DNA from 2 places in the Sphingomonas sp. Leaf30 genome. Region 1 is predicted to be linked to the other one. Evidence: predicted binding sites of a transcription regulator. Region 1 holds the regulator's gene; the other holds the start of a gene.

What was found. Region 1 encodes LexA, which represses DNA repair genes until DNA is damaged. Its sites were predicted from a motif close to GTTCCNCNCTTGTTCT; they were not measured.
Region 2: ASE89_RS15400 (ribonucleoside-diphosphate reductase subunit alpha) is a predicted target of LexA. The motif match lies at 1,448-1,463, and genes of this name have one in related genera.

Annotation. Positions count from the first base shown of each region.
Region 1 is NZ_LMKZ01000001.1:1,263,345-1,267,763, forward strand. Features, by position in the region: gene ASE89_RS05870 (ComEC/Rec2 family competence protein) at 1-1,962, shown strand, start outside; gene lexA (transcriptional repressor LexA) at 2,465-3,190, opposite strand; gene ASE89_RS05880 (molybdopterin molybdotransferase MoeA) at 3,259-4,419, opposite strand, start outside.
Region 2 is NZ_LMKZ01000018.1:361,136-365,554, reverse strand. Features, by position in the region: gene ASE89_RS15405 (EAL domain-containing protein) at 1-1,152, shown strand, start outside; gene ASE89_RS15400 (ribonucleoside-diphosphate reductase subunit alpha) at 1,560-3,446, shown strand; gene ASE89_RS15395 (hypothetical protein) at 3,629-4,387, shown strand; gene ASE89_RS15390 (M48 family metallopeptidase) at 4,384-4,419, shown strand, end outside.

The sequences.
Region 1 (4,419 bases):
GCGGCGCTCGGCATCGGGCTGATCTGGGTACGATCGGACCGGGTGGCGGCACCGGTGCTCGCGGGGCCGACATTCGTGCAGCTGTCCGCGCGGGTCGAGACGATCGAACCGCTCGTCGCGCGTCGGCTGGCGCGGTTGACGGTGCGGCCGGTCGGGCCGGGGCAGGACGCCGATGGCGCGCCGGTTGCGTTGCCCGGCCGCGTCCGCATCAACCTGGCAGAGGCGGATGCGCCGGCGACGCTCGCGATCGGCGCGACCATAAAGCTTCGCGCGCGACTCATGCCGCCGCCCTTGCCGGCGGTGCCCGGCGCCTATGACTTTGCGCGCGTCGCTTGGTTCGGCGCGATCGGCGCGACGGGGCGGGGCTTTTCGCCTGTGGTGGTAGCAGAGCCGGGCCGCGGCGGCGCTGGAGTCCGGGTGGCGCTGTCGCGGCATATCGTCGCGCAGCTTGACGGGAGCGCGGGCGGGATCGCGGCGGCGCTGGCGACCGGCGACGTCGGCGCGATCAGCGACGCGGATGCGGAGGCGATGCGCCGCGCCGGGCTGGCGCATCTCCTTTCGGTAAGCGGCCTCCACATCACCGCGGCGGTCGCCGCGACGATGCTGATCGTGATGCGGCTGCTGGCGCTCAGCCCATGGCTCGCGCTGCACACGCGACTGCCACTGATCGCCGCGCTTGCCGGTGCCGCAGCGGCGATCGGCTACACCGTGCTGACGGGCAGCCAGGTGCCGACGATCCGCTCCTGCGTCGCCGCGTTGCTGGTGCTCGTCGCGCTGGCGATGGGGCGCGAGGCGATGACGTTGCGGCTCGTCGCGACGGGAGCGATCGCGGTGATGCTCGCGCTGCCCGAATCGCTCGCCGGGCCGAGCTTCCAATTGTCGTTCGCCGCGATCACCGCGATCATCGCGCTGCACGAGCATCCCGTCGTCCGTGCCACGTTCACGCCGCATGACGAGGGCCGCAGCAGACGCCTGTTGCGCGGCGCCGCGTCGCTGCTGCTGACCGGGCTCGTTGTCGAGGCGGCGCTGATGCCGATCGCGGTTTATCATTTCCACAAGGCCGGGCTGTACGGCGCGGTCGCCAATATCGTCGCGATCCCGCTGACCACGTTTGTCGTGATGCCGTTCGAGGCGCTGGCGCTGCTGCTCGACACGATCGGGATTGGCGCGCCCGCCTGGTGGCTGGTCCAGCATGCGCTCGACGCGCTGCTGTGGCTCGCGCGCGGCGTGGCGCATGCACCGGGCGCGGTCCGCGCGCTGCCGGCGGTGCCCGACGGGGCGTTTGCGCTGATGGTCGTTGGCGGGGTGTGGATCGCGCTGTGGCGGACGCGGTGGCGACGGATCGGAATGCTGCCCTTGGCGATTGGCGCGATCTGGGCGCTGACGACGCCGTCACCCGATATACTGGTCACGGGCGATGGTCGCCATGTCGCGGTCCGGACCGCCGCCGGGCTCGCGCTGCTTCGCGATCGGGCGGGGGATTATGTCCGCGATACACTGGCGGAGAATGGCGGGGTCGATGGTGAGCCGCTGCTGCTCGCGGATCAGCCCGACGCGCGGTGCAGCCGCGACCTGTGCCTGACCGATGTCGTCGCGCGGGGGCGGGCGTGGCGTGTGCTGGCAACGCGGAGCGTTTACCGGGTGCCGATCGCGGAGATGGTTGCCGCCTGCCGGCGCGCGGACATCGTCATCAGCGAGCGCGGGCTGCCGCGTGGTTGTACGCCGCGATGGCTGAAGCTCGATCGATCGGTGCTTGAGCGGACCGGGGGGATCGCGTTGACGCTGACCACGGGGCGGATGGTGACGGTGCTCAATCCGGGGGACCGGCACCCGTGGCGCGATCCACCGACGCTGGCGCGGTCAACGCGACGGTTTGGGGCGGCGGGCGATCAGCGCGGAGTGGCCGGGGGTGTGGCGCTGGTTCGGTTACGGTCGCTGGGCCGGGGGTGGTCGGAGCGATAGGCTGCGAATAGGTATGTCGGGTTGCGATCCTGCGCGGCTGGGGCCCCGACTGGCGCTCGCGCGATTCAAAAACCGGACGTTGATGCTTGGGGCCGCTGGTAAGCGCGTCGGATCGACATTTCCGTCGGTCCGCATTTCTGCTGAGACGTTTGCCGAGCCGACCTTCATCTGGTCTGCGGTTAGAGCCCAAAGTCATGGAGGGTGGCGTGCCGGGCTCTAGATCCTGACTTTCGTCAGGATGACGGAGGAGGTGGGACTGGGCCTGCTGGTTTAATGCGCGTGCCGCTTTTCTCCACCGTTGCTTTTGTCCGGAGTCTCGGGACGGGGGCGAAGGTGATGTCAGGTTGCCCCGGCTCATGCCAAACAAGGGGTGCCAAGCGCGCCAACCTTGCGGCTCTGTTTACGGGGCGTAGATCGAGGCGGTGCCGACATTTGACGTTCACCGAACGCCACGCCAGCCGGTTGCGCGGCGGTGATGACCGCCAGCGCTCCCCGGCATTCGTCAGTCGTAGCGGCGCAGGATACCCGACAGCTTGCCCTGAACCCGGACCTGAGCAGGCGCATAACGCTGGGGGTCATAGGCGCGGTTGGCCGGGTCGAGCCGAACCATTGCGCCCTCGCGGCGAAAATATTTCAGCGTCGCTTCGCTGTCCTCGATCAGCGCGACGACGATTTCGCCGTCGCGTGCGATCTCGGTGCGGCGGATCAGCGCGTAATCGCCATCGAGGATGCCGGCTTCGACCATCGAGTCCCCCGAAACCTCCAGCGCATAATGCTCGCCAGTGCCAAGCAAAGCGGCCGGGACAGCAAGCATCGAACTGCCTTCAAAGGCTTCGATCGGGACGCCGGCGGCGATCCGGCCGTGCAGCGGGATCTCGACGACGTCGTTCGCCGCGATGCGGGCGGGCGACGCGGGCGTGGCGCTGACCGTGTCCGGCGCAGATACTGTGTCGGCCGATGCCGCCGCCTTCGGCCCCGACTTCACCGCAGTCTGTGCGATTGCAGCCTCGGGACGCTCGGGCATCCTCAGCACTTCGAGCGCGCGCGCCCGGTTGGGCAGGCGCCGGATGAAGTTGCGCTCCTCAAGCGCGCTGATCAGACGGTGCACGCCCGATTTCGATTTCAGGTCGAGCGCGTCCTTCATCTCCTCGAACGAGGGCGACACGCCCGTCTCGGCGAGGCGGTCATTGATGAAGCAGACAAGCTCGTGCTGCTTGCGCGTGAGCATAACGGTTCTCCGTCCGGAACAGACGAGGAACTTCTATGGAACACTTGCAGCTTCGTCAAGCGGTGACGTCACGCGATGACGAGGATTTCCGCCGAGTCGCCCGCCCTTGCCGCCGGCGCGTCGCCGTCGCGGACGATCAGGCAGGACGAGCGAGCGAGCGTCAGCAGCATCGAGCTGTCCTGGATGGTCGAGGCATAGGCGCGGCCGTCGCGCAGTTCGGCGCGCATATAGTCGGTCCGCGACTGGTTGGGCGGAAGATCCTCGCCGAGCAGCGCGTGCGTCGTCTGCGGCAGGGGATCGCGCGCGCCGAGCATGTGCGCGACCACGGGGCGGACGAAGAGGATGGCGGTGACGAAGGCGGAGACGGGATTGCCCGGCAGGCCGAGCAGCATCGTCCGGCCAAGCGTGCCCGCCATCATCGGCTTGCCCGGGCGCAGCGCGATCCGCCAGAAGTCGATGCCGCCGCCCGCTCCCTCGATCGCGGGGCGGACGAGGTCGTGATCACCGACCGACGCGCCCCCGGTGGTCACAAGCAGATCGGCATCGACCCCGGCAAAGGCGTCACGCAGCGTGTCGAGCCGGTCGGGGAGGATTCCGAGATCGATAATGTCGACGGGCAGGTCGGCGAGCATCGCGGCGAGCATGATGCCGTTCGATTCCGGCAGCGGGACGGGATCGCTGGTCGAGCCGGGAGGGACGAGCTCGTCGCCCGTCGCGGCGACCGCGACGCGCAGCCGGCGGCCGACCGACAAGGCGCCGTGCCCGCCGGTCGCAGCGACTGCGATGCGGGCGGGCGTCAGCCGGTCGCCGGCCGCGATCAGCCGCGTGCCGGTCGCGAAGTCGAGCCCCTTGCGGCGCGTGTTGCGGCCTTCAAAGGCGGGGCCTTCGCCGTCGAGCATCAGCCGGTCGCCGTCGCGTGCGGCTTCCTCCTGGACGAGCACCGTGTCGGCGCCCGCCGGCATCGCCGCGCCGGTGAAGATGCGCGTCGCCTGTCCCGCGCCGACTGAACCGGTGAAGGGGCGGCCGGCCGCGCTCTCGCCGATGACCGTCCACGGCCCGGGCAGATCTGCGTAGCGGATCGCGTAGCCGTCCATCGCCGAGAGGTCGGTCGCAGGCTGGGTGCGGCGGGCGAGAATGTCCTCCGCCGCCCAGCGACCCATCGCCGATCGCAGCGGCACGGTTTCGGCCGGCACGCGCGATGCCATGGCGAAGAGGCGGGACTGGGCTTC
Region 2 (4,419 bases), on a different contig from region 1:
TATGCGGCCAAGGCCGATGGCCGCGGCGTCCACCGCTTCTATTCGGACGACATGCTGGCGGGGGCGAAGTCGCGCAAGCAGCTCGAGGACGATCTGCGCATCGCGGTCACCGAAGGCGCGTTCCACCTCTGCTACCAGCCCGTCGTCAGCACCAAGTCGACGCGGATCGTCGGCTATGAGGCGCTGATCCGCTGGAACCACCCGACGCGCGGCCCCGTGTCGCCCGCCGACTTCATCCCGATCGCCGAGGAATGCGGGCTGATCGAGGCGATCGGCACCTGGGTCCTGCGCACCGCGTGCAACGCCGCCGCGCGCTGGCCCGCCGATGTCCGCGTCGCGGTCAACGTCTCGCCGATCCAGTTCGCCAACCCCGCGCTCCCAGCCCTCGTCACCAGCGCGCTCGCCCAGTCCGGGCTGCCCGCCAACCGGCTCGAGCTCGAGATCACCGAGGGCGTCTTCCTCGACGAGAGCGCGTCCTCGGACCAGATGTTCAAGGCGCTCAAAGGAATCGGCGTCCGGCTCGCGCTCGACGATTTCGGCACCGGCTATTCGTCGCTCGGCTATCTGCGCACCGCGCCGTTCGACAAGATCAAGATCGACCAGTCGTTCGTGAAGGGCGCGGCCGAACCCGGCAACCGCAACGCCGCGATCATCAAGGCGATCGTCATGCTCGCCGACACGCTCGGCATGGAGACGACCGCGGAAGGCGTCGAGCTGCAGGACGAGATCGCACTCGTCCGCGATCTCGGCTGCAGCCATATCCAGGGCTATGTCTATGGCCGCCCGGTCCTCAACGAGGTGGTGATGGAACAGCTTGCCACCGCCGCGGGGGTGGCGACCGCCGCCGGGTTCAAGACCAGCCGGGCGCCGCGCGTGCGGATGCTGCGCTCGGCGCGGCTGCTGGTCGAGGACACGCTCGTCGATGTCCGCGTCCGCGACATCTCGACCAGCGGCGCGATGGTCGAGGGGCTGATGGTCCGCGGCGATCCGACCGGCGCCGGCGTCTCGATCGAGCTCGTCGACGGCCAGATGATCGGCGCGCAGATTCGCTGGCTGCGCGACGGCCGCGCCGGGCTCGCCTTCGATCATCCGGTCGATATCGAACGGCTCGGCCCACCGCCGCTGGTCCGCGGGATGCGCCGCGCGGGCTGACCGCGGGCGCGCGCGGCTCGCTCGAAAATATTTCGAAAGGCGCGAAATCCGCTTGCGTATCGCGAACCCGGCGCAGATCCACGCGTCGCGCCGCCGCCGCCGCCTCGCGATACCCCCATCGACCCCGGGCAGGGCCGCAACGGGCCAACTAGCGGCTTGCACCCGCTGCGGGATTGGCACAGTATCTGGGGGCTACTTACAGCGGCAGGCCCTATCTCTGGTAGAACATGGTGCGCCCCTCGGGCTGCCACCCTGATTGTCGACAGGCGTGACCACGCGCTGCCGATCAGTTTTTGTTCTGCTTTTGATCTGCCCGATGATAGCATGGGATATGCTCCCGATTCGAACGATTACAGAATTTTAGGAGCGGTCTTTTGGATTTCAGAGACAGCAGCCGGGATAGCGACATGACGACCGACACCATCGAACAGACCCTCGACACGCCCACAGCAGAGGCCCCCAAGGCGCCGCGTCAGGCGCAGGACAGCCATTCCGTGCGCGCGCAGATCTACCCGGTCGAAGTCGATCACAGCCGCGACGCGCTGCTGACCGAATTCGGCAAGGAGACGCTGAAGGACCGCTATCTGCTCCCGGGCGAGAGCTATCAGGACCTGTTCGTCCGCGTCGCGTCTGCGTACGCCGATGACGCCGGCCATGCGCAGCGTCTCTACGACGCGATCTCGAAGCTCTGGTTCATGCCGGCCACCCCCGTTCTCTCGAACGGCGGCACCGGTCGCGGCCTGCCGATCTCCTGCTATCTCAACTCGGTCCCCGACAGCCTCGGCGGCATCGTCGACACCTGGAACGAGAATGTCTGGCTCGCCTCGCGCGGCGGCGGCATCGGCACCTATTGGGGCAACGTCCGCGGCATCGGCGAGCCGGTCGGCCTCAACGGCAAGACCAGCGGCATCATCCCGTTCGTCCGCGTCATGGATTCGCTGACCCTCGCCATCTCGCAGGGCTCGCTGCGCCGCGGCTCGGCGGCCGTGTACCTCGACGTCTCGCATCCCGAGATCGAGGAATTCCTCGAGATCCGCAAACCCTCGGGCGATTTCAACCGCAAGGCGCTGAACCTCCACCACGGCGTGCTGATCACCGACGCGTTCATGGAGGCCGTGCGCAACGGCGAGGAATGGCATCTGCGGTCGCCGAAGGACCAGGCGATCCGCGCCACCGTCGACGCGCGCTCGCTGTTCCAGAAGCTCGTCGAGACGCGTCTCCAGACCGGCGAGCCCTACATCGTCTTTGCCGATCACGTGAACAAGGCGATGCCCAAGCATCACCGTGAACTGGGCCTCAAGGTCTCGACCTCGAACCTCTGCTCGGAAATCACGCTGCCGACCGGCAAGGATCATCTCGGCAACGAGCGGACCGCGGTCTGCTGCCTGTCGTCGCTGAACCTCGAAACCTGGGATCAGTGGAAGGACGAGAAGGGCCTGATCGAGGACGTGATGCGCTTCCTCGACAACGTGCTCCAGGACTATATCGACCGCCACGAGCCCGGCATGGAGCGCGCCGCCTATTCGGCGGGCCGCGAGCGCTCGGTCGGCCTCGGCGTCATGGGCTTCCACAGCTTCCTCCAGGCGCGCGGCATCCCGTTCGAGGGCGCGATGGCGAAATCGTGGAACCTGCGGATGTTCAAGCACATCAACGCGCAGGCCAACGAAGCCTCGATGCAGCTCGCGATCGAGCGCGGGCCCTGCCCCGACGCCGCCGATGTCGGCGCGATGGAGCGGTTCAGCTGCAAGATGGCGATCGCACCGACCGCGTCGATCAGCATCATCTGCGGCGGCACGTCGGCGTGCATCGAGCCGATCCCGGCGAACATCTACACGCACAAGACGCTCTCGGGCAGCTTCTCGATCAAGAACCCGTATCTCGAGAAGATGCTCGCCGAAAAGTCGAAGAACTCGGACGCGGTGTGGAACTCGATCCTCGAACAGGGCGGGTCGGTCCAGCATCTCGACTTCCTCTCGACCGAGGAAAAGGACTGCTACAAGACCAGCTTCGAGATCGACCAGCGCTGGCTGCTCGAACTCGCCGCGGACCGCACGCCCTATATCGACCAGGCGCAGTCGCTGAACCTGTTCATCCCCGCGGACGTGGAAAAGTGGGACCTGCTGATGCTCCACTTCCGCGCCTGGGAGCTCGGCATCAAGTCGCTCTATTATCTCCGCTCCAAGTCGGTGCAGCGCGCCGGCTTCGCGGGCGGGGTCGAGGCGGACAACACCATCGACCTGCGTCAGATCGACGTGGAATCGAAGGACTATGACGAGTGCCTCGCCTGCCAATAAGCCCCCGACCCATCACCGTGGCGGGCCCGCCCGCCGCCTGATCGAACAGCCTGTCGCGCTTCCCGCGCGACAGGCTGTTTCGTGGGCGCGCGGCCTAGGTCCAAAGCGGGCCGGTCTGCGGCTTGTCGCACCCGTGCGCGCGGCCTAGCCCGGTCGCCGGGACAGCGCGCTGGGGGGCGTCGATGGGGACAAGGCTCGCGACGCGTCTGGCGATCATGCTGCTGGCCCCGGCCCTGACACTCGCGCCCGCCTCACCCGCCGCCGCCCGCCAGAGAAGCGCGCAGAAGACCGGCTTCACGCTGCCCCCCGGCAGCGGCAGGACCATCCTCCTCGTCCGCCCGAGCATACGCGTCGGCGCACGCTCGACCGGCGGGATGTTCGAACCCAATGGCGACTGGACCGACCAGGCCCGCCGCAACATCGAGGCCGCACTCGCCGCGCAGCAACAGGCGCTCGGCAACCGCGTGATCCCCGCCCCCGTTGCAGACGGCGATGCGGCGCGGCTCGTGGCGGACTATGCCGCGCTGTTCGCCGCGGTCTCGCAATCGGTGATCCGCTATCAGTTCTTCGCCGGCGACCGGCTGCCGACCAAGAAGCTGGCGACCGAGGCCGGACGGTTCGACTGGACGCTCGGGCCCGGCATCGCGCGGTTGCCCGGCGCGCGCGACGCCGATTACGCGCTCTTCCTCAGCACCAGCGACGCCTATGGCTCGACCGGGCGCAAGCTGCTGCAGATCGTCGCGATGCTCGGGCCCGGCATCCCGCTCAGCGCGGGCGAACATGCGGGCTATGCCGGGCTGGTCGATCTGCGGACCGGCGACCTGCTCTGGCTCAACGCCGACCGCGCGATGGGCGGCGACCTGCGCACTCCCGAAGGCGCCGCCACGCGCGTCCGGCAGCTGCTCGCCGATTTCCCCGGCAGCACCCCCGCCCCCCGATGACCGTCACCGCGCTCGCCCTCGCCCTGCTCGCC